One region of the Streptococcus sp. XMC genome, then DNA from elsewhere that is predicted to be linked to it. Evidence: predicted binding sites of a transcription regulator. Region 1 holds the regulator's gene; the other holds the start of a gene.
What was found. Region 1 encodes CtsR, which represses protease genes until heat stress. Its sites were predicted from a motif close to TTGGTCAAAAAAGGTCAAANA; they were not measured.
Positions count from the first base shown of each region.

Region 2: LXO72_RS08660 (ATP-dependent Clp protease ATP-binding subunit) is a predicted target of CtsR. The motif match lies at 1,603-1,623, and genes of this name have one in related genera.

Region 1 covers NZ_JAJTNQ010000002.1:197,371-200,790, reverse strand. The annotation lists gene LXO72_RS05870 (alpha-L-fucosidase) at 1-1,448, shown strand, start outside; gene LXO72_RS05865 (CtsR family transcriptional regulator) at 1,680-2,138, shown strand; gene LXO72_RS05860 (ATP-dependent Clp protease ATP-binding subunit) at 2,146-3,420, shown strand, end outside.
Region 2 covers NZ_JAJTNQ010000005.1:47,191-50,610, forward strand. The annotation lists gene LXO72_RS08660 (ATP-dependent Clp protease ATP-binding subunit) at 1-1,562, opposite strand, end outside; gene LXO72_RS08665 (DUF1797 family protein) at 1,792-2,022, shown strand; gene LXO72_RS08670 (bifunctional methylenetetrahydrofolate dehydrogenase/methenyltetrahydrofolate cyclohydrolase) at 2,179-3,033, shown strand; gene LXO72_RS08675 (NAD(P)H-hydrate dehydratase) at 3,166-3,420, shown strand, end outside.

The DNA.
Region 1 (3,420 bases):
TCGCAGATGGCGAGACGGAAAAAACAGTCCAAGTCCCAACCCTTGATTTTGCAGGAAAAGCGACCGATGTCTATGACTTTAAGGTCAAATTGTTGCATCCGGATCAAGGAAGTCTAGTCGGCTTTATTCCAGAACTGACAGTCCAAGTAATGAACGAGGACCTGCTTCCAGAAAATCGCAAAGAAGTAGATGACCAAGATCCAAAACTGCACTACAGTGAGGGCTGGCACCACGAGACAGACAATCCAAACTTCTCAAATGGAACAGAATCCTGGTCGAGCTTTAACCAAGTGACCGATGAGGAAGGCAAGAAACACATTGAAGTGACCATTACCTTTAAGGGCACAGGTGTGGAGGTTCGAGGAGTGGTTGATCCAAGTCATGGACTCTACAGCGTCACCCTGGATGGAAAAGAAATGGCCTTCGAGGAAGGTCGTGGCCATGATTATGAGATCGAAGGTGACCATTACTTCAGTGGCTATGGAGACCAACGCAAACTCGACCAGAGTTTGGTCAATCTACAAGGTCTAGCAAAAGGCTACCACCAGCTACGCTTGCACCTGGATCCAGCCCTCAATGACCCTCAGTCATCCAGAGCCATCCAGGTAGACCGATTTATCCTATCAGGGAAAGATAGCCAGTTGCTCAGTCAAGAAGAGCTGCAACAGATCATCAGAAAAGGAGTAGAAAAGATCAAGGCTACTTCTCTCGAACGCTTGAAAGCAGACCTCAAACCGACGGTTCAAGGACAATTGACGGATTTGACTCAGTTGTTGGATCAAGAGCGCCCAGATTTGGTTGCTGCAGCGAATCAAGTAGAAGCCCTTGCAACCATCTTAGAAGATGCTCGCAATTATGAACCGCTGATGCAGACACGCCCAGACGAAGGTGTTCGGGATTTGATTCTTGAAAAACCAGAACTGCTCATCGAAGCGGAGGAGATTCCATTTGAGAGTCAAACGCGTGAAAACAAGGATTTAGCCAAGGGCGAAAGCCGGATCCTTCAAGCAGGGAAGGTTGGACGCCGGCTGAAATTGATCGAGGTTCGACAAGAAGAAAGCAAAGAAATTCGGAAAGAAGTCGATGTCTTTGTCGAGGTGGAGGCCCGGGACCAGATCACAGAAGTCGGAACAAAGGAAGTGGAAGAAAGTCCTATTATTCCCGAAGTACCGCTACCAACAAGTCCAAGTGAAGACTCACAAGAAACGAAACCGCTCCTTCCACCAGAAGATAAAAAAGAAAGTGGAATTTCTCGGCTGTTGACACCGACGGCTTTGAAAGAAACTCCTCTTTCTCCTGTGGTAGAAGCTGTAACTCCGGACCCTGTGCCGTCCCAAGAAAAACTGCCACAGACAGGATCAGAGAAGGCAAGTTTCTTAGCCTGGATCGGACTACTCGGCTTAGGCTTCTTAGGCGGAAGAGTAAAATTCGCTCGTCGGAAATCCTAATGCCCCTTCTAGAAGAGGTTAGCAATGGCTAGCCTCTTTTTTGGCCTCCTTCTGGCTACCAACAAGGGGTCTTCAGATTCTATCTCGACGTAGTCTTTGCTTTATTTACAGGCGCAAAAATTGTATAATAGTCAGATAAGGTCAATAATGACATCATGGATGATGAGACCATTTTTGATCCTCTGAAAAGCAGAGGGCTCATCTAGAATGAAAAGGTTAGAAAGGAGCATCATGGCAAGTAAAAATACATCAGATAGCATTGAGGCCTATATCAAGTCGCTACTGGCTCAAGCAGGCATCGCAGAGCTCAAGAGAAGCGAATTAGCGGATGTTTTCCAAGTTGTTCCTAGTCAAATCAATTATGTGATCAAGACCCGCTTCACCGAAAGTCGAGGCTACATCGTAGAGAGCAAGCGTGGAGGCGGAGGGTACATCCGGATTGGCAAGGTCCAATTTTCAGACCAACACCAGATGCTAAAAGAGCTTGGCGCAAGTATCGGGGAACAAATCAGTCAGACTGTTTTTGGCGATATCCTTCAAATGCTATTTGAAGAAAAACTCCTTACAAAGAGAGAAGCAGAGCTTTTGTCAGTGACGACGACAGACGAGGTTCTGGGAAGTGAAGCCCATCGCTTACGAGCCAATATCCTACGAAAAATTATCCAACAAGTCGATAGAAAGGGAATGTAATCTCCTTATGAACTATTCAAAAGCCCTATTAGAAACGATTGAAGCCGCTCAAATCTTGGCGGGTCATTTTGAGTCTCAAACGCTAGATACCTGGCATATCCTAGTAGCCCTAGCCAATAATCCTTATAGTGTAGCTGGTTCCGTCTTAAGTGACTATCCTATGCAGATTGATGATTTTCAAGATGCGGCGGAGCACATCACGGGCCAAGTCTACCAACGGGATGGCCGCTATGAGGTATTTCCTTTTTCTTTCCGTGTCGAAGAAATCATGAACCGGTCCCAAGAGATTGCCCAGGCAGTCCATGCCAAAAGTCTTGGAACAGAGCATGTCCTCTTGGCGCTCTTACTAGAGCGAGGAACTTTGGCTTCTCAAGTATTGGAGTATGTCGGCTTCCGCTATGATGATCAGGAAGAGGGTATTAAAATCGTCGAGCTTCGTAAGAGCTTGGAACAAAGAGCAGGTTGGGACAAGGAAGCTGTGAAAGCTATTCGTTCGCTCTATCGGGCCCAGCAACCAAACCGTCAAACCATGGGAAATATGATGGGCATGCCGGCCTCTACCAGTGGTGGTTTGGAAGACTACACCCGAGATCTGACAGAAATGGCTCGCAATGGTAGTTTGGAACCGGTGATTGGCCGGGGCCAAGAAATCTCGCGGATGATTCAGATTTTGAGCCGCAAAACAAAAAACAATCCGGTCCTCGTTGGAGATGCGGGTGTCGGAAAGACTGCTCTGGCTTTGGGCTTGGCCCAACGGATTGCCAGCGGCGATGTTCCAACGGAGCTGGCTAAAATGCGGGTCTTAGAGTTGGACTTGATGAATGTTGTCGCAGGAACGCGGTTCCGTGGAGATTTTGAAGAGCGGATGAACAACATCATCAATGACATTGAAGAAGATGGCCATGTCATTCTCTTCATCGATGAGCTCCATACCATTATGGGATCTGGATCAGGGATTGACTCCACCTTGGATGCGGCCAATATCTTAAAGCCTGCCTTGGCCCGTGGAACCTTACGGACCGTAGGGGCTACTACGCAAGAAGAATACCAGAAACACATTGAAAAAGATGCCGCTTTGTCACGCCGCTTTGCTAAGGTCTTGATTGAGCAACCCTCTGTCGCAGATAGCATCGCGATTTTACAAGGGCTCAAGAAGACCTATGAGCGTCACCACCGTGTCCATATTACGGATGCAGCCATTGAGACAGCTGTTGTCTATGCCCATCGGTATTTGACCAGTCGCCTCTTGCCAGACTCAGCTATTGATCTTTTGGATGAGGCG
Region 2 (3,420 bases), on a different contig from region 1:
TCGCTCATATCAAAGCGAATCATACTGTCAGCAGAACCGAAGAGTTCGATAGCCAATTGTTTGGACAACTCGGTTTTTCCGACGCCAGTCGGTCCAACAAAGAGGAAGCTACCGATTGGACGGTTGGGCGTTCCAAGTCCTACCCGATTACGACGGATAGCCTTAGCAATTTTTTCAACAGCCTCATCTTGGCCGATGACATGAGCCTTCAAATCAGCTGCCAAGTTGATCAATTGGGATTGTTCTTTTTCTTTCAAATCTCCAACTGGAATATTGGTCTTTTGTTCGACGATGTGTTCGATGGTCTTTTCGCTAATGACTGGCGTATCTTGGTCAGTGACCTGTTGCCCTTGCATTTCTTTGTACTTAGCGATTTGGTCACGGAAGTAGGCAGCCTTTTCGAAATCTTCATCACGCGTCGCCTGTGCTTTGAGATTTTCAGCTTCAATTAAGCGTTGGTCAATGACCTTTGGATCGACGAAATTGAGGGTTAAATTCATCTTAGAGCCAGCTTCATCCAAGAGGTCAATGGCCTTGTCGGGCAAGAAGCGGTCTTGGATATAGCGATTGGAGAGGAGTGCTGCAGCTTCGATGGCACCATCTGTGTAGTGGACGTGGTGGTAGTCCTCATATTTCTTTTGAATCCCTTTGAGGATGGTGATAGTTTCTTCAACTGTTGGCTCATCGACCTTAACGGGTTGCATCCGGCGTTCAAGTGCCGCATCTTTCTCGATAATCCGGTATTCATTAAGTGTTGTCGCACCGACTAATTGCAATTCGCCACGAGCGAGGGCTGGTTTGAGGATATTTCCAGCATCCATGTTGCCGTCTCCAGCAGATCCAGCACCGACGATTTCATGAATTTCGTCGATGAATAAAATCACATCTTCACGGCGACGGATTTCCTCCATTAATTGTTGCATGCGCTCTTCAAATTGGCCTCGGATCCCAGTTCCTTGAACAAGACTAACAACGTCTAAGCGAATAACTTGCTTGCCTTGCAATTTATGAGGGACATCCCCATCGACAATCTTTTGGGCTAGCCCTTCTACGACAGCTGTTTTCCCGACACCAGGTTCACCGATCAAGACAGGGTTGTTTTTGGTACGACGGTTGAGAATTTCGATGACACGGAGAATCTCTTCATCACGACCAATGACCGGATCGATATCGCCACGACGAGCAATTTCTGTGACATTGATTCCGAACTCTTCTAAGAGGCCTTTTGGTTGTTGTTTGGCTTGGGCTCTATTCGGTCCTGAAGAACGACCGTTCCCATTTGAACCGTAGCCATTTCCGCCACCATAGCCCCCTCCAGATTGAGTTGGTGGCGTTTGAGGTTCTTGGGGAGCTTGGAAGTTGCCCAGTTGATTGAAGAAATCTTCAAAAGGATCCCGCCCTCCGCGATTTTGTTGGTTTAATCCTGCCAGGAGACTATTGTTAGGATCGGTTTTCATAATTTGATAGCAGTTCTGGCAAAGGTCTACTTGTTGTTGGTGACCATTCACATTTGTATAAAGATGAATGGTTGAATCGTTGATTTTACAGTTTTGACAAAGCATTCTCTTACCTCTTTCTCTAGGGTAAAAAGTGTAAAAACTATTGGTCAGAAATAGTCAAACTTTTATAGTTTCATTATAGCAGTATTCTAAAAGTTTGCAAGAATTTAGTATGAAGTCCGGTTTTAGGCATGGAATAAAGAGGAAAATAGTGGAAAAGTTGATTTTTATTGGAATTTCCTCCTTCTTTTATGATAAAATAGAAGAGTAGAAAGTAAATAGGAGAATCAAAATGGAATCACATTTGGTACGAATTATCAGCCGTTTGGAAGCGATGACGAAAGACGGTGGAAACTTAAAACGTAATTTTGAACGTGAAGGAGTTGTAGTTGCTGAAGTAGCTTACAACTATGATGAAGAAAATGGATCAGTATTTACTCTTCGTGATGTAGAAGCGCGTGAGACCTATACATTCGATAGCATTGACTTAATCGCAATGGAAATCTACGAATTGTTGTACTAAGAAGTATCAATCAAGAGTCTAGACCATCTAGTCTCTTTTTTGTTGGAAGAAAATAGTTATAGTTTCTTCTTATAACCTTGTCTAATCAAGAAGTGTTAGGAGCAGGTTCACAAATCTGATATAATAGAGAAGATATTGAATAGAAAAGAGATTGAGATGACACATGTGATTGATGGGAAGGCCTTGGCAGTAAAATTACAGGGAGAATTAGCAGAAAAAACCGCTCACTTAAAGGCTGAGACTGGTCAGGTCCCAGGTTTGGTGGTGATTTTGGTGGGAGAAAACCCAGCTAGCCAGGTCTATGTCCGCAATAAAGAACGGTCAGCTTTGGCAGCAGGATTTCGAAGTGAAGTCGTTCGAGTGCCCGAGAGTATTTCCCAAGAAGACTTATTGGCCCTCATAGACCGCTACAATCAGGATCCACTCTGGCATGGTATTTTGGTCCAGTTGCCTCTACCAGCACATATCGATGATGAGGCTGTCTTACTAGCCATTGATCCCAACAAGGATGTCGACGGCTTCCACCCTCTCAATATGGGGCATCTTTGGGCAGGTAATCCGGTGATGGTTCCCTCAACTCCTGCTGGGATCATGGAAATGTTCCGGGAATACGATATTGATGTCGAAGGGAAAAATGCAGTCGTCATTGGCCGTTCCAACATCGTTGGAAAACCAATGGCCCAGCTTCTTCTAGCAAAAAATGCAACGGTGACCTTGACCCATTCGCGGACTCATCATTTGGCAAAAATTGCTAGAAAAGCCGATATCTTAGTGGTGGCAATCGGTCGTGCAAATTTTGTTACAGCTGACTTTGTTAAAGAGGGAGCTGTCGTTATTGATGTCGGTATGAACCGTGACGAAAATGGGAAGCTCTGTGGAGATGTGGACTATGAACAGGTAGCTCCTCTAGCGAGCTACATCACTCCAGTACCAGGTGGCGTTGGTCCTATGACGATTACCATGCTCATGTCTCAGACCTATGAGGCAGCTGTTCGGGCCTTGAAAAAATAAACCAGCTTGGATGAAGTCGGGACAGTGTTTGTAGCTGTAGAATGATTAGAAAAATTTTGAAGGTTGGAACTTGCTTTCCTGCCTTTTTTTAGTCTAAACGTGATAAAATAAAGAGAGAAAGAAGGAAAGCTTATGTTAAGAGTTGACCAAACATTGCTACAACAAGTTATTGTTAGTCGTCCGTCAGACTCCTACAAGGGAGACTATGGTCGTCTTCTCTTGATTGGAGGAACCTATCCTTACGGGGGAGCTATTATGATGGCTGCCATAGCAGCTGTTCATAGTGGAGCGGGTCTCGTCACGGTAGCGACAGACCAGGAGAATATCCCTGCTCTCCATAGTCAGCTACCTGAAGCTATGGCATTTGCTGTGACTGACCAAGAGTTA